DNA from 4 places in the Rhizobium sp. KNZ14-9A genome. Region 1 is predicted to be linked to each of the others. Evidence: predicted binding sites of a transcription regulator. Region 1 holds the regulator's gene; each other region holds the start of a gene.
The links. The regulator LexA, encoded in region 1, represses DNA repair genes until DNA is damaged. The targets are predictions, from matches to a motif close to TGTTCNNNNTGTGTTCNG.

Region 1 (5,444 bases):
CGCTATCGGCGATGCGCGACTACATGGCGGTCCTCGCGAGCGGCGACTATTCCCGCGAAGTTCCCTATGTCAGACGATCCGACGAAATCGGAGAAATGGCGCGCGCAGTCACGGTCTTTCGCGAATCGGCAGAAGAACGGAACGCCATCCGCGCGCACCAGGACGAGGAACGGCAGGCACAGATGCGCCGCAATGCCGAACTCGACGCATCGAAGAGCGTGGAGAATGCCACACGCCAGCGCGTCATCGAAAGCCTGAGTGCCGGCCTGGAGCGGCTTTCGCGCGGCGACCTGACCGTGCGTCTCAACGAGCAGTTCGCCAACACTTATGAGAAACTTCGCGAGACCTTCAATACCAGCATCATCATTCTTTCCGATGCCATGAAGGACATTTATGCCGCCACGAATACGGTCGGCGACAGTTCGCGCGAAATCGCGCTCAGCACCAATGATCTGGCACAGCGCACCGAGAACCAGGCCGCCTCGCTCGAACAGGCGGCTTCGGCACTGGATCAGATCACAGTCACGGTGAAGACCTCATCGGAGCGAGCCCAGGAAGCCAATGCGATGATGTCGGCAACGAAGGAGAGTGCGGCACGTTCCGCCGAGATTGTTTGCGAAGCGGTGACCGCCATGGAGAAGATCGAGGAATCAGCGGTCAGGATCGGCGATATTATCAACGCCATCGATGAGATCGCCTTTCAGACCAATCTTTTGGCGCTCAACGCGGGCGTCGAGGCAGCACGCGCCGGAGACGCAGGGAAAGGCTTTGCCGTCGTCGCCCAGGAAGTCCGCGAGCTCGCCGGCCGCTCCGCCAATCTCGCCAAGGAGATCAAGCTTCTCGTCGAGACGTCGTCGCGGCAGGTCTCCGCGGGCGTGGCACTTGTCAACCGCACCGGCGAGGCACTCGGCGATATCGACCGCCAGGTGCTGCAGGTGACGGCGCTGATCGAAGCGATCGTGCGCTCGTCTTCAGAACAGTCGGTCGCGCTCGTCGAGGTCAACGCTGCCGTCAACCGTATGGATCAGGTGACACAGCAGAATGCCGCGATGGCCGAGGAGACAAACGCCGCCTGCCAGGAACTCGGCAACGAGGCGTCCCATCTCGGGCGCATGCTCTCCCGCTTCGCACTGGAGGAAAGGCGCCCGTCCCGCGCGGCAGCCTGATGCTGCCTGTCGTTCAGGCGGCCTTGGCGATCGCGTCGAAGGCGAGAAGCTTCTCGAGAAGCCGCGGCATGTCCTTGAGATAGACCATGTTCGGCCCGTCGCAGGGCGCGTTATCCGGATCCTGATGGGTTTCGATAAAGACCCCGGCAACGCCGACGGCCACGGCAGCGCGCGCCAGCGTCTCCACGAACTGCCGCTCTCCGCCGGAGGTTTCCCCCTGCCCGCCGGGCTGCTGGACTGAATGCGTGGCGTCGAAAATAACGGGGGCGCCGGTTGCTGCCATGATCGGCAGGGAACGCATGTCGGAGACCAGCGTATTGTAACCAAAGGAAGCGCCGCGCTCGCACAGCAAGATGTTCGGATTGCCGCTCTGATTGAGCTTACCGAGCACGTTCTTCATGTCCCAGGGCGCCAGGAACTGGCCCTTCTTAACGTTGATAACGCGGCCGGTCTTTGCCGCAGCCACCAGGAGATCCGTCTGACGAGACAGGAAGGCCGGTATCTGCAGGATGTCGACAACCTTGCCCACTTCGGCGCACTGTTCTTCAGTGTGGATGTCGGTCAGAACCGGAATGCCGAGTTCCTTCTTGAGATCGGCAAAAACCTCAAGCCCCTTCTCAAGGCCGACACCGCGTTTGCTCGACAGGGAAGAGCGGTTCGCCTTGTCGAACGAGGTCTTATAGACGAGCCCGATGCCGAGCTTGGTGCACAGTTCCTTCAACGTGCCGGCAACCATGAACGCATGGTCGCGACTTTCCATTTCGCAAGCGCCAGCAATCAGCGACAGACGTGCAGCATTGGAGAAGGTGACCTTGCCGGCGCCTTCGCCGACCGTCACAACGGAGTTCGTAGTAGAGCTCATGATGTTTCCTCGAAAGCGAAGAGCACGCCCTGGCCGGGCGCGGGCTTCACCAGAATACGGTTGCCCTTGCGTGTGTAGGTCATCCCGTTAGCAGCCAAATGCGCTTCTGTCACGGCCAGATCGCCGACGGCAAAGAGGATCGCCCGACCGCGCAGGCCGCGATCGATATTCGGCGTCGCCAGATCGAAATAGGCCTCCAGCCCCTCCGGGGTCATCAGGCTGATCTTTGCGCTTCCGGTAAGCACCTCCAGCCCGAAACTCGTATCGCCAGCAGAAGCGGCTTTTGCCGCCGAGCCAACGAACTCGCCGAAGGCTGTCGGCTCGGGGGCTGCGAGCGCGATCTCGGCAATGCCCGTCACGCCGTTGGCGTGGGTCTCCAGCACCTTGCGATCGGTTGGAAGCGGATTGATGCGCTCGACGGCGAAGAGAAAGAAATCCGGCGCCCGGAGGTCGGCAGCGAAGGCAAGCCGGAAGCCGGCGATGCTCTCCGTGCCATCCGGCATTCTCACAGGGCGTTCGAACTGCAGCACAGAACCAGCGCAGATGCTGCCCTTCACGAATCGAGCATGTTCATGCTTTGCATCCGCGGTGGCGAAGGCGATGGCGGACAGTCCCTCGCTGCCGCAGCGGAAGCGGAAAGCCTGATTGCGGGCCGTGAATACATTGCCCTCACGTGCCGTCTCCTCGCTCTCCTCGACGCTCGCGACACCGAGCGGCTCAAGATAGGTTTTGTCGGCAAAGAAAACGCAGGCATTCTCCGTGCCGAAGGGATGGCGGGCATCGGGCGCGACGGTAAAGCCCAGCTTGCCCAGCCTTTCGCGGGCTAGGTCGATATCGGTAACCGGCAAAACGAGATGATCGATCGGAAGCGTGTCTTGGCTCATCGGTTCTTCTCCCAGCAGTGACAAGGAGATGTGCTTCAGCAAGCCTCGTGAAACAAGGCCAGACAGGCATAAGGGCGATAAAAATCAAATTCTCGACAGATTGAACAGAAGTTTTACGAAAATTTAGCTACTTGCGGAACACATATGGAACATATAGTGTCCGTTCTGGATTTGTTTCAAGACTGGGGAGACGCCATGCTCACGCGCAAACAACAGGAACTCCTTCTTTTCATTCATGAAAGGATGAAGGAGTCAGGCGTTCCACCGTCTTTCGACGAGATGAAGGACGCACTGGATCTGGCCTCGAAATCCGGTATTCACCGGCTGATCACGGCGCTCGAAGAACGCGGCTTCATTCGCCGGCTTCCGAACCGGGCGCGCGCGCTCGAAGTCATCAAACTGCCGGAAGCCTACAGCCCGAGCCTGCAGCCTCGGCGCGGCTTTTCACCGAGCGTCATCGAGGGCAGCCTCGGCAAGCCCCAGCCTGTGGCGCCTCCTGCCTCGGCGAAGCCCGCACCCGCTGCCGATAACGGCAATGCGGTCTCCGTTCCCGTCATGGGCCGCATCGCCGCCGGTGTTCCGATCTCGGCAATCCAGAACAATACGCATGACATCACCGTTCCCGCCGATATGCTTGGCTCCGGTGAACATTATGCGCTGGAAGTTCGCGGCGACTCGATGATCGAAGCCGGTATCTTCGATGGCGACACGGTCATCATCCGCAATGGCAGCACGGCCAATCCGGGTGATATCGTCGTCGCGCTCGTCGATGACGAGGAAGCAACGCTCAAGCGTTTCCGCCGCAAGGGCGCATCGATTGCGCTCGAGGCAGCAAACCCCGCTTATGAGACCCGCATTTTCCCGCCGGATCGCGTCAAGGTCCAGGGCAAGCTCGTCGGCCTCATTCGCCGCTATCACTGACCGGTGACAGATTGGCGTCTGCGAATGTGTTACTGCGCCAATCATAGGCGCGGTGGCGCATCCAGGGTCGTCCTAATGTGTCGAATGCGGTTGCGACCTCAATTCCCTTATCGGTGAATCGAAGTTCGACAGAACCTGTCTTGCGCAGCGTCTCGCCGGTAAAGAGCAGCGCGCCGGAGCGACAGCGGTCGACGCGCAATCGGACAGGGGTCACAACAATATCAGCCGTATCGCAAGCTGGCCCAAGATAGGCAGCATTGTCGATGACGGTCAGTTTCTTTCCATTGACGAGCAAAGTGGTGCACCAGGCGCCCTTCAGGCAGGAGAAGCGTGACGGCGGGCTAATGGCGACTGCCTGTCTCATTGCCTCTCTGGCTTCATTCTGTTGGTCGGGTGACAGTTGCAGTCTTTGACCATCAGGCGCAGTGGGCGCCTTGGCAGCTTGAAGCATAACTGGCTTCTGATGCTCTTCGACGGCAAGGGCCCTCTGCCATTGTTCGAAGATGAAGGCGGGCGGCTTTTCACGGTTCGAAGCCATCGCCTCTCCATCGACTATAGCGACCAGGCCGCCATCTTCGGAGATAGCGATATCGGGCATCGCCTCCGATGGAAGAAGAACAACAGCGAGCGTCGAGACCGCGACAATTGCCGTTCCCATGTGCCGCAGCCGGGTTCTGAGCAGGGTCAGCAGCAGAAATCCGAAAACGGCGGTCGGGAAATACCAGCCGGGCAAGCGGCCTACATCTATGTTGCCGCCCCACCCCGCTACTGCCTTTGCGATGGTGATCACCAGATCAAGCCCGAAGCCTGCCACCGGCCATAGCCAGCCGTCTAGACCAAACGGCATCAGCAGCATTGCCAGCATCCCGGCCGGCATGACGATGAAGGTGATGACCGGCATGGCCGCGAGATTTGCCGGCAGGCCATAGGCAGTCAGCCGGTGGAAATGCTCGATCGAAAACAGCGCCGTCGAGAAACCACCGATCAGCGACGTCAGGAAAACGCCACCGAAGAAGCCACCAACCATGAAGAAGGGCTTCATGATCGGCAGCTTGGCAAAGGCATTCTCCCGCATCGGCCGCCCTTTCCAAAGGTCGTATCCTGCGACCAGGGCAAGTGTTGCGGCGAACGACATCTGGAAGCTTGGTCCGAGCACTTCCGATGGCGAGACCGCGAGGATCATGAGAGCGGATAGCGCCACGTTTCTGAGGCTGATCGACGGCCGGTCGAAGAAGACGGCAACCAGCATAATCGCCATCATGATGAAGGCACGTTCGGCGGAGACGGCAAAACCCGAGATCAAATAGTAGGCCGTCACCGCAGCAAGCGCACCGGCCGCCGCGATCTTCTTGGTTGGCCACGCCTGGGCAATGCCGGGAAAAAGACTGAGAATGACGCGCAGCCCGACAAAGAAGATGCCACCGGAAAGCGCCATGTTGAGGCCGGAGATCGCGATGATATGCGCAAGGCCGGATTGCCGCAGCGCCTCCGTCGTTTCATCCGAGATCGCCCGTCTCTCGTCGGTGACAAGGGAGGCTGCAAAGGCGCCGGTGTCGCCGGGTAGCGTGGAGCGGATCCGATCGCCAATGCCGCTTCTCAGGCGGTAAAGCG
Region 2 (5,444 bases), on a different contig from region 1:
TGTCACGTTTGGAGGCCAAAACCATAGAAGCGTTTCATTGTCGAGGAATACGCAGCTAATGGCTGGATTTCTTCCGAAAAACACGAATGCAATTAAAACTGAAATTCCGGACGTCGTGAACATCGCAAGGATGATGGATCCCTGTCGGTTTTTAATCGCTTTTTCTGCCTCCAACTCTTTCGCCATTCGATCGAATGCTTCTTCCTCAGTCTCGTTATTCATCTCGTCACTTCCAATGAACTCGACAGAGCGAAATAACATCGCGGGAATCGCGATACAATGAATACGATCGGCGCAAGGCCCCATCATCAAACGGACGGCGGGAGTAACGCATTGCTCAACGAAACTTTGGTACACATTCCACTTCATTGGGTTGACCAAAGCCGCCGCCCGTGACGAGCTTCATCTCCGAGGGCGGGCATGAATCGTCCGTGACGATTACCTGTTCCCCTTGCCTGAGTGCGCCCTTGTCGGGAACCTTGTCAACAAGCGGGGGGGCGCAACCGACGAGCGCAGATAGACACAATATGAGTATCCGGTACGAGGATGCCGATCATCCCGTCCGAGTATACGATGACGTCCTCAAGGTGCAGAATGCAGTTGTTCTTCCCGCCGCGAGACTTCCCCAAGGTTATGAGACGGGTCAGCCGGGAATAGGCGGCGCGATCCGTCGGGTAGACGAGGATCGACATCCCGTCCTGCAGGTCGAGCCGACAGCCGACGACCAGCCGGACGCCAGTCGATCGAGACGCTTCGAGGGCACGGACGATTCCGGCCAATGAATTCCGATCGACAACGCCGACAGCTTCAATGCCCAATAGCTTTGCGGTCTCGAACAGCTCCTGTGCTGAACTCGCGCCTCGGAGGAAAGAGAAATGTGTCGTGACCTGAAGCTCCGCGTATCTCATGCGAAAACTCCATGTACGAACCACTTGTGGCTGCCTGTCTCCGTATCCACGCCATCGCCGGATCGATAGATCCAGAGCCGTTCGCCCGCATCGTCTTCGACCACGAAATAGTCGCGCACCGCCGCCATCTCGGAATTGCGCTCCCACCACTCTCCGAAGATGCGCTCCGGCCCGTCGGCGGCCTTCACCTTCCGTCGCTTGCCACGCCACATGACCCAGACGGGCGGGTGGTCTGGCATCAGCGCCATGACATCGACCTGTTCGGGTCGCGCCAGCAGGCGGACGGGTCGCTTCCAACGGGTTACCCAGGTTGCCTCCAGCGGATCGGATGCGGCAGCAACTCTCTTCACAGACCGCTCAGGAACGTCGGAGGCGACAGGGGCCACCCGATAGACCCGCGCTCCCCGGTTCCCGAAGATGTCGATCAATGGTGTCACATCAACGACCTCGTCTTCGACCAGCGACGACGATTTCTGCGCTTCCCCCAGCGGCTCTGCCATCACTGCCACCAGCGTCATTTTCTCGATGCCGAAGCCAGGTTCGATCTTCTCCGTTCTGTCCTTGAAGAGCTTGGTCAGCCAGGCGACATCACGGGCGGGCTTGGCGGTGCCGGCGCGGATGGCTTGCCGGGTGCCGTCGACCTTCTCGACAACGAGGTCAGTGCGGCGGACACCGAGGCCCCTCTTCTGCAGCTCGGCGACAAGCTGGATCACAAGTCGGGCGACATACTTGTTGATGGTCTCGGCGGCACCGATCGGTTCTGCGAACGAACGGGTGACTTCGATCAATTCGTCGGTGCGGATTGGATCGATAGGCTCCGGCGTTCGGCCGAACGTCTGGTCGAGGCGGCGTCCGATTTCCGGGCCGAAACGAAGGGCCAGCGGCGCCCGGGGTGTGTTGGCGAGTTCACCGATGGTTTTGAAGCCCAAGGTTCGCAGATCGTTGACGATCTTTTGTGGAAGCCGGAGCAAGGAGATCGGAAGCTTCTCGACGGCCCGAACGGTTTCACCTCTAGGAATGATAACGGTGTCGCGGCTGGTCGCGCGAGCGCAGGCGTTGGCCCCGCCCCAGGTGTCCGCAATCGCGACCCTAGCTGTCAGTCCCTTGGCTCGGAACTGGTTGGCGATCCGCGCCAGCATCGGCTCCTCGCCGCCTTGCAGATGGTCAGCGCCTTCGGTGTCCATTACGATCCCGTCGAGACCGTCGACGGCGACGATCGGCGAATACTGGGTCAGCGCCCAGCAGGTGATCCGTTCGAGCGCGGCGGCATCCGCTGCAGGATCCGCGTCGATCATCGTCAGCCCTCGGAAGAGCGCCTGGGCTTTTGCAGCCTGCATGCCGACGTGCACGCCCGCCTTTTTCGCAGCAGTGTCGACGGCGGAAACCCACCGCTTGGATCCCGACTTGGCAATCACGGCAATCGCCTGCTCAGGCGGAATAGTTGAATCGGCTCGACGAATGCGATCCGTCGGCAGGTCGGGCAGATAGATGGATACGACCCTTGTCATCGCAGGCTCCTACAAGAAACTCGGCACACTCGCCCGCACGCGATCTCATCAGTTCAAGAAACCATCTCGGCCGTCCAACCCCCGGCACCGGAAGCTCTTCCGACGGCCTGACACTCACCCTCCATCGTGTGGTCGACGCCGTCGGCTGGCCGAAGTCACTGGCCTCGGTCTGCCGCCGCCACCGCCTGACCGCCAATGCCATCGTTCCTGTCTTCTCCGCCGCAAGCTGCAGACGGCGCGATGCCGTCGTCGGAAGCCGGACGATCTCGCCGACAACGGCTCCGAGGCCACCAAAGGCGAGTGCCTCTTCCATGTTCGCCAGCACGTCTTCTTCCTTGTCGGACTCCACGAAGATCACCCGGTCTGCCTTCAAGCCGACCTGCGCCAGCGCTGGGAAGAACAGATCCGGCCTCGTCAGGCACCAGACGATCGGCCCTATAGTGCGGGTCGCGATCCCCGCCACGAAGAGCGCTGCCGCGGCTCCATCAACTGTTCCTGCGCCGCCTCCAGCGAACTCGTGGAGAGCACCGTGGGCCAATCCGCCTCCCGGAAGAACGGCATCAATCTCGGGCACGCCGAACTCCAGGCACCCAGCCTTCTTCACCGCATGGCTCTCGATGGAGCTGATGCGTTCCCGAAGATCGGCTATGACGTGCGCGCGGACAGCGGACATCGATCACGAATCCTGTTCAGATCGTTGAGACTGACGACATCATGTCGCTTGAATGTAGATGTTCTTGTAATGTTCCTTCCGGAAATCCGAGTCAAGACACTGGAAAATAGGAAAACGATCCCATTACTTTAGTTAAACCGAAGATTATTTCGATGAATCAGGGACGTAGCCGAATCTCGTAAGTAACCGGCTTTATTGAAAAAATTTTGTCGGCCCTCTAGGGATTGCCTTTGCATCGCTGGCCGCATATTGACCCGCCGTCTCGTGATGGAGCCATCGTTGCCCGGTAAGCCAAGAAAGCCCCTCGATCTGTCCTCGACCCTTCGTCAGGTTCGCGATCCGATCATCGAAGTGGAGTGCCGGGCCTGCGGCCGAACAGGAAGCTATGTCCGCGCAGAACTCGTCAAAAAACACGGTGCCAGCCGCCACTCTGCGCGCGGCGGATGTCTCCTTTTGGCGCGCAGCAGCCCTCGTAGATTAGCAGAGTCCACCCGCGATCACGTACTTCAGCAGGCCGCCCGCCGCTTTAATCGGGCTGCTCTCGCCTCGCATTAAAAACCACCTTTGCAGGCGGCGTGGAGCGCCTACGCGTCTCCATGCCGATGCAAATTGCTCGATGCGTCAGTACAGCAATCTCGTTCTGATCGTTCCCGGTATCTCGCGTAGCGCCTGAAGAATATCGTCGGCTGTCTGGGACATGTCCTCGACTTCGATAACCACGTACCCCGTGTCGCCATGCGTCTGCAGGAATTCGGCGACGATATTCAGCCCGCGGGACGAGAAGATCTCATTCAACTGGATGAGCATGCCGGGACGGTTTTCGTGAACATGGATGAAGCGCGTACCGTTCGGGCGCTCGGGCAACTGGACCTGCGGAAAGTTGACGGCACCCATCGTCGAGCCGATGTCGGAATATTCGACCAGCTTTCTGGAGACTTCCCCGCCGATGCGCTCCTGGGCCTCTTCTGTCGAGCCGCCGATATGCGGTGTCAGAATGACATTGCTCAGGCCCTGCAGCGGCGTTTCGAAACGCTCCTTGTTCGATGCCGGCTCCTTGGGAAACACATCGACCGCCGCACCTGCCAGATGGCCCTCTTTCAAGACCTTTGCGAGAGCGCCGAGATCGACCACCGTGCCGCGGGAATTGTTGATGAAGATGGCGCCCTTCTTCATGCGACGCAGTTCGGCCTCGGTGATCATATTGTGCGTCGATGGCGTTTCCGGAACGTGCATCGTCACATAATCCGAGATTTCCAGAAGCTCGCCGAGCGAAGCCATCGATTCTGAATTGCCGCGGCGCAGCCTATCGGAGAGATCGAAATAGCGCACCAACATGCCCATGCTTTCCGCAAGAGCACTCAGCTGCGAGCCGATATTTCCGTAGCCGACGATGCCGAGGGTTTTTCCACGGACTTCTCGGCTGCCGACAGCAGATTTCTCCCATCCGCCCTGATGCGCCGACGCCGAGCGTGGGAAGATCTGCCGCGTCAGCATGATGATCTCGCCGATCACAAGCTCGGCCACCGAGCGCGTATTCGAATAAGGCGCGTTGAATACCGGAATCCCGCGGCGGCGTGCCGCTTCCAGATCGACCTGGTTCGTGCCGACGGAGAAACAGCCGACCGCGATCAGCTTCTTGGCAGATTCGAAAACCTCTTCCGTCAGTTGCGTTCGGGAACGAATGCCGATGATGTGCGCATCGGCGATATGTCTCTTGAGATCCCTGTCATCAAGCGCTTTCGGCAGATGCACGAGGTTGGTGTATCCGCAAGACGAAAAATAGTCCACGGCGCTCTGGCTGATGCCTTCGAGCAGAAGCACGGAAATTCGGTCACGGGGCAGGGAAAGCTGGAGAGGCATAGAGAGACTTTCGTTTTCCGAATTTAAATAGGTCAATGTCGATTGCGGCCTTGCGGCGCATTACAACATGGCTTTGCGACCATCCGACAACCAGCGCAAGCACAAATCCCGATATTCTCTGCTTCTGTTGAATGCGCTTCCGCGATTAATCTCGAATTGCGCTAGTCAACCCCGCGACGTCTGCAAGCGGCGTGCTCGCGCCCCTCAAAATGTTGCGGCTGAAACTGGTGCTTGGTCTCCCCCTCACATCATGCGGGTGGAACGACTGCAATTGGGGCGCGAAGCAGTCATTGTAGGTTTGCAGGATTCATCCGCGAATCCCGCAAACCCGAAGGCCGCCCGCTTAATCGGGCTTTCTCCCCCGCATGGAATTTCAAGATGGCATTTTAGCATTTCCGAAACGTCGTCCTTGACTCCTTTAAGAATGAGAACATAATAAGAACATCACCACCAAGAAGGAGGATGACGGCGATGAGCAATCTGCCGAACGATAAC
Region 3 (5,444 bases), 1.5 Mb from region 1:
GACAGATCAGCGCCAGGCGATTGATGAGGCCTGCCTTGCGCGCCTATAGAGAGGCTGCGCAAGTCAGTGGATACGAAGATGGGCCTTACCGTCCTGATCGCCTATGCTGGAGCCTTGTTCATCGCCGCCGCAATTCCCGGCCCGGGGATCACGGCAATCGTGGCGCGTGCACTCGGTTCGAACTTCCGCGAGACCTTCTTCATGGGTCTCGGCCTCGTGCTCGGCGACATGACCTATCTCACCGCTGTCATCCTCGGTCTTGCCTTCGTGGCGCAGACCTTCACTGAGATCTTCCTCGTCATCAAGATCGCCGGTGCTCTCTATCTCGGATACATCGCCTGGAAGCTCTGGACTGCCGGCCTGCTGCCGCAGGATATCGCCGCGAAGAAATCCAGCAGTGCCGGCATGTCCTTCCTGTCCGGCCTGCTTGTGACACTCGGCAATCCGAAGACCATGTTGTTCTACGTGGCGCTGGTGCCGACCTTGATCGATCTCGGCAGCATCGGCATGCGCGAGTATCTCATCCTGCTCGCCGTCACTTTCGTGGTGCTTATGATCGTGCTCATCCCCTACATGATGCTTGCGTCGCGCGCCCGCACGATGCTGAAGCAGCCGCGTGCATTGCAGGCGCTGAACCGCGTCGCCGCAAGCATCCTGGCGGGCACGGCAGCCTTCATCGCCACGCGTGCAGCCTGAAATAAACATTCGGCAACGGACGGTTCTCAAAGGATTTTTTCTCCGGCTCAAGCGGCCGGCGGGTGAAGCCACTCTGGTCTCATCACCACTTTGACCCTATTCTCTCCACAGATTTCAGAATGGATTTCAAAGGGAGAGCACCATGTCGCACAAACCGGGCCGCGGCCGCATCTATTCCTCGATAACGGACACAATCGGCGACACGCCGCTCGTTCGCCTCAATAAACTCGCCAAGGAAAAGGGCGTGGTGGCCAACATCCTTGCCAAGCTGGAATTCTTTAACCCAATCGCCTCGGTGAAGGACCGTATCGGCGTTGCTATGATCGATAGCCTGGAAACGCAGGGCAAGATCTCGCCCGGCAAGACCGTGCTGATCGAGCCGACCTCGGGCAATACGGGTATCGCGCTCGCTTTCGCCGCCGCCGCCAAGGGTTACCGGCTGATCCTTACCATGCCGGAAACCATGTCCGTCGAGCGCCGCAAGATGCTGGCGCTGCTCGGCGCCGAGTTGGTGCTGACCGAAGGACCGAAGGGCATGAAGGGGGCGATCGCCAAGGCGGAGGAACTCGCCGCCTCGCTGCCCGACGCCGTCATCCCACAGCAGTTCGAAAACCCGGCCAACCCGGAGATCCACCGCCAAACGACCGCTGAAGAAATCTGGAACGATACAGATGGCACGGTCGATATCTTCGTTGCCGGCATCGGCACCGGCGGCACGATTACCGGCGTCGGCCAGGTACTGAAGAGCCGCAAGCCGGATATCCGGGTTGTGGCCGTCGAGCCGGCGGACTCGCCGGTACTGTCAGGCGGCACGCCCGGCCCGCACAAGATCCAAGGCATCGGCGCCGGCTTCGCCCCAAAGATCCTCGACACGAGCATCTATGACGAGGTCGTCACCGTGAGCAATGACGAGGCCTTCCAGCAGGCGCGGCTGGTCGCCAAGCTCGAAGGCGTGCCGGTCGGCATCTCCTCGGGTGCAGCATTGACGGCCGCTATCGAGGTCGGCCGCCGTCCGGAAAACGCCGGCAAGAACATCGTCGTCATCATTCCGTCCTTCGCGGAACGGTATCTTTCGACGGCATTGTTTGAAGGCCTTGGAAGCTGATCGAACCTTCCCGGGTTCTTCCTCTCACCCGGTACCTGGGGCGCTTCGGCGCCCCTTTTATCATGCCGCAGCGGTAAGCCTCTCGCCGGCAACACGGTAGGAAATCGCCTCCGCGAGATGAATGCGGCCGACCATTTCCTTGCCGTCGAGATCGGCAAGCGTGCGGGCGACCTTGAGGACTCGGTGGTAGCCACGCGCCGAAAACTTCATCTTGTCCGCGGCATCTCGCAACAGCTGCAATCCTGCGGCATCCGGCTCTGCGAATTTCTCGATCATTGCGGTCGAACATCCGGCATTGGTGGAAATACCCACAGCGCCTGCAGCAGCATAGCGTTCACGCTGGATGTCACGGGCACGCGCAACGCGCCGGGCAACATCGGCACTCGCTTCGGCTACCGTCGGCCGGATGAGATCGGCGGCGGAAACGGCCGGCACGTCGATGCGGATATCGATGCGGTCCATCAGCGGGCCGGAGATGCGGGCCTGATAATCCGTCATGCAGCGCGGTCCTCGGGCACAGGTGTGGCCGGGCTCGCCCGCCATGCCGCAGCGGCACGGGTTCATGGCCGCAATGAGCTGGATCCGCGCCGGATAGGAGACGCGGTGATTGGCACGCGCGATGACGCATTCGCCGCTTTCGAGCGGCTGACGCAGGGCATCAAGTACCTGTGGTGCGAATTCCGGGAATTCATCGAGGAAAAGCACGCCATGATGGGCAAGCGAGGCTTCGCCCGGCCGGGCACGCAGGCCACCGCCGATGAGGGCGGCCATCGTCGCCGAATGGTGCGGCGTGCGGTAGGGCCGGCGGTCGGAGAGCTTGCCGCCCGACAACTGGCCGGCGATAGAATGGATCATCGAGACTTCCAGCAATTCCGCAGCCGAAAGCGGCGGCAGGATGGAGGGCAGTCTCGAAGCCAGCATCGACTTGCCAGAGCCGGGCGGCCCGACCATCAGAAGGTTATGGCCGCCGGCAGCAGCCACCTCCAGCGCCCGCTTGGCGCTTTCCTGTCCCTTGATCTCGGCGAGATCAGGCAGATTGGCGGCATTCGGGCGAATGGACGGTTCCGGGCGCGAAAGGATCTGCGTGCCGCGGAAATGATTGGCGAGTGCGATCAGGCTGCGCGGCGCCAGAATGTCGACCCCAGACCCTGCCCATGCGGCTTCCGAGCCACTCTCGGCCGGGCAGATCAGGCCTTTTCCACTCGCGTTGGCACCGATTGCGGCCGGCAGAGCGCCAGCGATTGCGGCAATTGTACCGTCGAGATTGAGTTCGCCGACGACGACATAGTCGGACAAAGCATCCGCCGGGATGGCGCCGAGCGCAGCCATCAGGCCAAGTGCGATGGGGAGATCGAAATGGAATCCTTCTTTGGGAAGATCGGCGGGCGCAAGATTGACCGTCACACGCTTGGATGGCAGCGCTAGGCCGGAAGCGTGCAAGGCTGCCTGCACCCGCTCGCGACTTTCCGCCACCGCTTTGTCAGGAAGCCCGACGATCTGGATTCCCATTTTACCGGGAGCGACCATGACCTGGACCTCGACCGGCACACCTTCAATGCCCTGAAATGCAACCGTGCTGACGCGCGCGACCATGCCCCTGCCCCGTAACCCTGAACCCCAACCTATGAAGGCGGTCACAATCTGGCATGGAATCTGGAATAAAACAAGAACGATAAGCGAACGAATTCAGCTATCCGCTGCAATCAAATTGCAGCAGGTTGCAAAGCCGGAACGAAGGCGATCAAAGGCGGAACACTTGGAGCATTTCCGCTTTTCTTCGAAACACGAAAATTCTCTATCTCTTTGTTTTTACAAAAAAATCTCTGCTTAGTTTTGCCGCAATTCCGAACGCAAACCACTATGCACTTTTGCTGGTATTGCTTTAGCCGCGCTTGCGCTCGATCGCATCCCACAACAGGCTTGCGATATCGGCGCCACCGAACTTCTTCACTTCCCGGATGCCTGTCGGCGAGGTTACGTTGATCTCTGTCATATAATCGCCGATCACATCGATACCGACGAGCAGGAAGCCGCGTTCGCGCAGAGCCGGGCCGATGCGTTCGCAGATTTCCTTTTCGCGCGCCGTCAGTTCGGTCGGCTCGGCGCGGCCGCCGACATGCATGTTGGAGCGACTGTCATGCTCGGCCGGGACGCGATTGATGGCGCCGGCAAATTCGCCGTCGACGAGGATGATGCGCTTGTCGCCCTTGCGCACGTCAGGCAGGTACTGCTGAGCGATGAAAGGCTCGCGGAAGAGCTGGCCGAACATTTCGAGCAGCGAGGACAGGTTGCGATCGTCTTTGGTGGAATGGAAAACGCCGGCGCCGCCATTGCCGTAGAGCGGCTTCAGGATGATATCGCCCATCTCGTCGCGGAAGCGGCGGATCTCGCCCGGATCCTTGGTGATCAGGGTCTTCGGCATCAGGTCGGAAAATTCGGTGACGAAGATCTTTTCCGGTGAGTTGCGCACCCAGGCCGGATCATTGACGACGAGCGTCTTCGGATGGATGCGCTCCAGCAGATGCGTCGAGGTGATGTAGGACATGTCGAAAGGCGGGTCCTGGCGCAGCAGGACAACGTCCATGGTCGACAGGTCGATGCGCTCAGGGGCGCCGAGTTCATAGTGATCGCCCTTGACCTCGCGCAGCACCATCGGCTCGACGGCGGCAAAGAGCTTGTCATCGCGGAAGCTCAGGCGATCGGGCGTGTAATGGAAGAGCTTGTAGCCACGCGCCTGAGCCTCAATGCTCATGGCGAAGGTGGAATCGCCCGCGATATTGATGCCGGAGACATGGTCCATCTGGACCGCTACGTTCTTGATCTTGGCCATTTCCGTCCCTTGAGCTGATGCCGCCCAGATGTAGGTCGGTCAGGCATCAAACGCAACGGCAATCAATGGCTTCGCGCGCCTCCGCCGGCGCAATTTTCAGGCCGCGATGCCGGTGCCACCCCCGTTGCGCAAGAGGTTGCGCAGGCGATAGGCAATGGCGAGCGGCTTCGGGAAAGGCTTGCGCAGGAAGGCGACCTTGCGGACATAATTGTCGACCCGCCAGTTCGCCCAGGTGCCGCCGGCAAAGAAAACGACGTCGCCCACTTGCAGCGTGCGTTCCAGACCATCTTCGGTGGTGACGTGCACCTCGCCTTCGAGGATCATGACCGTCTCGTCCCAGCCGAAACGCCAGCGGAATTCGCCTGATGTGCAATCCCAGATCGCCGTCAGCGATGCTTCGTCATGGCCGCGGGAATGTTCTGCCGTGCGCGCCTGCGGATTGCCGCTGATGACCCAGTCCGGATTGATCGGCGTCGACTTCAGCACCATGCGGTCGCTTGCCTGTGCGACGAACGATTTGCCGGCCGTCTTCAACGCGGCGTAAGGCACGGACCGCGCAGCCATGGCGACGGCGGTTGCAAGCATCATCTTCAAGGCCATGAATTACCCCCAGTTTGCTACCCCTAGCTGAGCCGTGGATAACAAAAGAATCGTAAAAGCCCGTTCAAGCAGACGCTAAAATTTTAACGAAAGCTTATTCGTCAGTTTTTAGCCGCCTGCGGAATTTAGCGAACCCCTAGAAAGCATCGGGGAAATGACGAGGCAGTTTTCCCGGCAATATCGCAACGATATCATAACGCTGTGAGAGCCGGG
Region 4 (5,444 bases), 270 kb from region 1:
GTACCCATCGAAACAACACGCACTTCATCGCCATACTTCTCGCCGAACAGCGCCATGGCGCCTTCCGCGATGGCATCATCGACGCTCATCAAGCGGGTCGTCACGGGCGCATTCTGCAGAATGATCTCGTTTGCCATTTCTTCGACGACCTTGAGTTCTTCCGCCGTCATCGGCTTCGGATGCGAGACGTCGAAACGCAGGCGCTCGGGAGCGACCAGCGAACCCTTCTGGGCGACGTGGGTGCCGAGCACTTCACGCAGCGCCTCATGCAGAAGATGGGTTGCCGAGTGGTTGGCGCGCAGGCGCAAGCGACGTGCATGATCGACCGTCAGCACGACCGCATCACCGGCCTTGATCACACCTTCAATGACCGTACCCAGATGCACGAACAGGCCTTCACCCCTCTTCTGCGTGTCCGAAATCTCGATCTTGCCGTGGTCGGACGAGATCACGCCCGTATCGCCCAGCTGGCCGCCGGACTCGCCGTAGAATGGCGTCTGGTTGACGACGACCTGCACCTTGTCGCCGGCCTTGGCTTCGTCGGCAACGGCGCTGTCCTTGACGATCGCCTGGACGACGCCTTCAGCCGTTTCGGTGTCGTAGCCGAGAAATTCGGTCGCGCCGTGCTTTTCCTTGAGCTCGAACCAGACGGTTTCCGTGGCCTTCTCACCGGAGCCGGCCCAGTGCGAACGTGCCTCGGCCTTCTGGCGCTCCATGGCATCGGTGAAGCCGGAGATATCGACGCCGATTTCGCGGGCGCGCAGCGCATCCTGCGTCAGGTCGAGTGGGAAGCCGTAGGTGTCGTAGAGCTTGAAGGCGGTCTCGCCATCCAGCATGTCGCCCTTGGAAAGGTCGGTGGTCGCGTCTGACAGAAGGGACAGGCCACGCTCCAGCGTCTTGCGGAAGCGGTTTTCCTCGAGCTTCAGCGTTTCGGAAATCAGCGCCTCGGCGCGCACCAGTTCCGGATAGGCGCGGCCCATCTCCTGCACCAGCGTCGGCAGCAGCTTGTACATCAGCGGTTCCTTGGCGCCGAGGAGCTGCGCATGGCGCATGGCGCGGCGCATGATACGGCGCAGCACATAGCCGCGGCCTTCATTCGATGGCAGCACGCCATCGGCGATCAGGAAAGCCGAGGAGCGCAGGTGGTCGGCAATGACGCGGTGGCTGGCGCTGCCCTCTGCCTTCGCACCCATCGTATCCTCGATGGTGCCGATCAGCGTGCGGAAGAGGTCGGTGTCGAACACGCTCTGCACGCCCTGCAGAACGGCAGCCATGCGCTCCAGACCCATGCCTGTATCAATCGACGGGCGCGGCAGCGGGTTGCGAACGCCGGGCTCGGTCTGCTCGAACTGCATGAAGACGAGGTTCCAGAATTCCAGGAACCGGTCGCCATCTTCTTCCGGCGAGCCGGGAGGGCCGCCCCAGACATTCTCGCCCTGGTCGATGAAGATTTCCGAGCACGGGCCGCAGGGGCCGGTATCGCCCATCTGCCAGAAATTGTCAGAGGTCGGGATGCGAATGATCTTGTCGTCGGAAAAACCGGCAATCTTCTTCCACAGCGTCGCGGCTTCCTCGTCCTCGGAATAGACCGTCACCAGCAGGCGGTTCTTCGGAAGGTCGAAGCCTTCGGTGACCAGCTTCCAGGCAAGCTCGATGGCGTTCTCCTTGAAATAATCGCCGAAGGAGAAGTTGCCGAGCATTTCGAAGAAGGTCAGGTGGCGCGCAGTATAGCCGACATTGTCCAGATCGTTATGCTTGCCGCCGGCGCGCACGCACTTCTGCGAGGTCGTTGCCGTCGAATAGGGACGCTTTTCCAAGCCGGTAAAAACGTTCTTGAACTGTACCATGCCGGCATTGGTGAACATCAGCGTCGGGTCATTGCGCGGCACGAGCGGGCTCGATGGAACGACCTCATGGCCGTTCTTCTTGAAGTAGTCGAGGAAGGTCGACCGGATATCGTTTACACCGCTCATTTCATGCCCTTCGATGCTGCCAGCAGGCAGGTAAAATTAAATCCATCGGCTTTTATCGTTCGACCTTGCCACTGTCCAGCAAACAAACAAAACCGGCCGCATTCTCGTGAGAGAACGCGGCCGGTACTGAATTGCCTCAGCGGTCAGGGCGAATTACATGTCGCCGGCATCACCTGCGTCGTCGCCGGCATCAGGGCCGCCGTTCTGCAGGAAGCGGTCGGCAATCAGGCCGGCGTTCTGGCGCAGCCCCGTCTCAATCTCGCGGGCGAGATCCGGATTGTCACGCAGGAAGATCTTGGCGTTTTCGCGGCCCTGGCCGAGGCGCTGGCTGTTATAGGAGAACCAGGCGCCCGACTTCTCGACGATGCCGGCCTTGACGCCGAGGTCGATGAGTTCGCCAGTCTTGGAGACACCTTCGCCATACATGATGTCGAATTCGACCTGCTTGAAGGGAGGCGCCATCTTGTTCTTGACGACCTTGACGCGCGTCTGGTTGCCGATCACCTCTTCGCGCTCCTTGACCTGGCCAATGCGGCGGATGTCGAGGCGGACGGAGGCATAGAACTTGAGCGCGTTACCACCCGTCGTCGTTTCCGGCGAACCGAACATGACGCCGATCTTCATACGGATCTGGTTGATGAAGATGACCATCGTGTTCGACTTGGAGATCGAAGCCGTCAGCTTGCGCAGCGCCTGGCTCATCAGGCGGGCCTGCAGGCCCGGCAGGCTGTCGCCCATTTCACCTTCGATTTCGGCGCGCGGCGTCAGCGCGGCGACCGAGTCGACGACGAGAACGTCAATGGCGCCGGAGCGCACCAGCGTATCGGTGATTTCAAGCGCTTGCTCGCCGGTGTCGGGCTGGGAGATCAGGAGGTTCTGCAGATCGACGCCGAGCTTGCGGGCATAGACAGGATCGAGAGCGTGTTCGGCGTCGACGAAGGCGCAGATGCCGCCCTTCTTCTGCGCTTCGGCAATGGTCTGCAGCGCGAGCGTCGTTTTACCAGAACTTTCCGGACCGTAGATTTCGATGATACGGCCCTTCGGCAGGCCGCCGATGCCGAGCGCGATATCGAGGCTGAGCGAACCCGTAGAAACCGTTTCGATCTCGACGATACTCTCGTTCGAGCCGAGTTTCATGATCGAGCCCTTGCCGAACGACCGCTCGATCTGTGAGAGTGCCGCTTCGAGCGCCTTGCTTTTGTCCACCGATTTGTCCTCTACGAGCCGCAATGAATTCTGAGACATTCGATCCACCTTTAGGTTATTGACGCTGCTCAAGCAATGTCGCCGCTGATGCGAAGTTTGTACCTGATTTGTTCTTATTTCGCAATAGGGTTGCAAATAATTGAAAGAAAAAGGTAAAACGGCCTGTGTTCTATTTTTGTTTTATCGATGCAAAGCAACGCCTTAGTGTGCCGCCTGCGCTGAACGCCGGCGTTCTTGCCGCTATTCGATTCGTCTGGGAGCAGCAGAAATGAGCGGCAAGATTCTCGTTCTCGGCGGCGCCCATATCGATCGCCGCGGCCGCATTGCCGGCGAGACGGCGCCAGGCGCCAGCAATCCAGGCACATGGTTCGAGGAACCGGGCGGCGGCGGCTTCAATGCGGCCCGCAATCTGGCGCGCCTCGGCTTCGACGTGACGATGATTTCGCCGCGCGGTGGTGACCCGATCGGCGAGATGGTGAGCGAAGCGGCCGACTTTGCGGGTATAGACGACCGCCCCTTCGTCTTCCTCGATCGCAAGACGCCGAGCTACACGGCGATCATCGAGAAGGACGGCAATCTGGTCATCGCGCTGGCGGACATGGAGCTTTACCGCTTCTTCGTGCCGCGGCGGCTGTCGATCCGCTGGGTGCGCGACGCCTTTGCCGCCACCGATTTCATTCTCTTCGACGCCAACCTGCCGGAGGAAACGGCGGCCGCGATCGTCGCAAGGGCAAAGGCGCTCGGCAAGCCGGTGGCGGCTATTGCCATTTCGCCGGCCAAGGTGGTGCGCCTCCTGCCCTGCCTCGAAGACATCGACTACCTTTTTCTCAACGAGGCCGAGGCTGCGGCGCTCATCGGTCAGCGGCCGGAAGATGCCGACGCATGGCCGTCCCTGCTCGCTGACATCGGCGTCACCGGTGCGGTCGTCACCCGTGGCAAGCGCGAGCTTGTCGCCTTCAAGGATGGCCGTGCGCTCGTCCTGCAGCCGCCGATTTCGGAGACAGTGGCCGATGTCACGGGGGCTGGAGATTCGCTGGCAGCCGGCACGCTCTCGGCCCTCATGCTCGGCCTGCCGCTGGAAGAGGCGGTTCGCCATGGCACGGCGGCAGCCGCCCTCACCGTCCAGTCGCGGCACGCCGTGAACGAAAATCTTTCACCCGAACTGCTGCGCAACATGCTTTCGCTTGTCCCGGCGGCGAGAATTCTGCAATGAAGCGGCAACACCGATAAACGGATACGGATCATGACCAAACCCTTCTCGCCCCTGCTGCCGATTTCCTACTCGAAGGAAGTGGCCGCCGCCAAGCAGCGCGGCGCCCCGATCGTGGCACTCGAATCGACCATCATCACCCATGGCATGCCCTATCCCGGCAATATCGAGATGGCGCGCAGCGTCGAATCGATCATCCGTGATCAGGGTGCGGTTCCCGCCACCATCGCCGTTATCCATGGCACGCTACATATCGGCCTCGAACCCGCCGAGCTGGAGCAGCTCGCCAAGGCAAAGGACGTCATGAAGGTATCGCGCGCCGATATTGCCTTCTCGATCGCCGAACGTCGCACGGGTGCGACGACGGTTGCGGCGACGATGATTGCGGCGGCGCGTGCCGGCATCAAGGTCTTTGCAACCGGCGGCATCGGCGGCGTCCATCGCGGCGCTGAACAAACTTTCGATATCTCCGCCGACCTTGAAGAGCTCGCCCGCACCGGCGTCATCGTCGTCTGCGCCGGCGCCAAGGCGATCCTCGATATTCCGAAGACGCTGGAAGTGCTGGAAACCCGTGGCGTGCCGGTCGTGACGTATGAAAGCGACGAATTCCCGGCCTTCTGGTCGCGCTCATCGGGCATCCGCAGCCCACTGACGTTGAACAGTCCGGCGGCGATCGCCAATTTCCAGACCACACGCGAACAGCTCGGCATAGACGGCGGCATGCTGATCGCCAACCCGGTTCCGGAAGCCGATGAAATCGCTCGCGAGGAAATGGAAATCTACATCGAGCGCGCGCTTGATAGCGCCGAGCGCGACGAAATCACCGGCAAGGCGGTAACACCTTACCTGCTGAGCACGATCTTCGACCTGACCGACGGTCGGAGCCTGAAGACGAATATTGCGCTGGTAGAGAACAATGCGCGGCTTGCCGCAGAGATTGCTGTAGCGCTCAGCGAGTAAGCCAACGTCTGGCGGGCTGGCCCCGCCAACGATCCATCGTAGCGAGACTTGAGGGGCGCACAGCGCCCCTTAATCATATCAGCTATCCAGCGTCT

Region 2: a site for LexA is predicted at 3,149-3,166, ahead of ACR9ZQ_RS36830 (ImuA family protein). Genes of this name have one in related genera too.
Region 3: a site for LexA is predicted at 3,456-3,473, ahead of ACR9ZQ_RS24240 (YifB family Mg chelatase-like AAA ATPase). Genes of this name have one in related genera too.
Region 4: a site for LexA is predicted at 3,345-3,362, ahead of recA (recombinase RecA). Genes of this name have one in related genera too.

Annotation. Positions count from the first base shown of each region.
Region 1 covers NZ_JBPGXB010000002.1:2,022,069-2,027,512, forward strand. Annotated here, with positions in the region: gene ACR9ZQ_RS16515 (methyl-accepting chemotaxis protein) at 1-1,166, shown strand, start outside; gene kdsA (3-deoxy-8-phosphooctulonate synthase) at 1,180-2,028, opposite strand; gene ACR9ZQ_RS16525 (VOC family protein) at 2,025-2,912, opposite strand; gene lexA (transcriptional repressor LexA) at 3,108-3,833, shown strand; gene ACR9ZQ_RS16535 (ComEC/Rec2 family competence protein) at 3,814-5,444, opposite strand, start outside.
Region 2 covers NZ_JBPGXB010000004.1:1,401,554-1,406,997, forward strand. Annotated here, with positions in the region: gene ACR9ZQ_RS36810 (hypothetical protein) at 1-369, opposite strand, end outside; gene ACR9ZQ_RS36815 (DUF6719 family protein) at 338-526, opposite strand; partial or broken gene ACR9ZQ_RS36820 (PHP domain-containing protein) at 498-908, opposite strand; gene ACR9ZQ_RS36825 (Y-family DNA polymerase) at 905-2,416, opposite strand; gene ACR9ZQ_RS36830 (ImuA family protein) at 2,337-3,089, opposite strand; gene serA (phosphoglycerate dehydrogenase) at 3,711-4,949, opposite strand; gene ACR9ZQ_RS36840 (hypothetical protein) at 5,421-5,444, shown strand, end outside.
Region 3 covers NZ_JBPGXB010000002.1:3,513,565-3,519,008, forward strand. Annotated here, with positions in the region: gene ACR9ZQ_RS24230 (LysE family translocator) at 79-696, shown strand; gene cysK (cysteine synthase A) at 839-1,801, shown strand; gene ACR9ZQ_RS24240 (YifB family Mg chelatase-like AAA ATPase) at 1,862-3,394, opposite strand; gene gshB (glutathione synthase) at 3,684-4,631, opposite strand; gene ACR9ZQ_RS24250 (cupin domain-containing protein) at 4,728-5,231, opposite strand; gene ACR9ZQ_RS24255 (YraN family protein) at 5,368-5,444, opposite strand, start outside.
Region 4 covers NZ_JBPGXB010000002.1:1,751,554-1,756,997, reverse strand. Annotated here, with positions in the region: gene alaS (alanine--tRNA ligase) at 1-1,973, opposite strand, end outside; gene recA (recombinase RecA) at 2,127-3,218, opposite strand; gene ACR9ZQ_RS15165 (carbohydrate kinase family protein) at 3,448-4,392, shown strand; gene ACR9ZQ_RS15160 (pseudouridine-5'-phosphate glycosidase) at 4,423-5,349, shown strand; gene cckA (cell cycle histidine kinase CckA) at 5,428-5,444, opposite strand, start outside.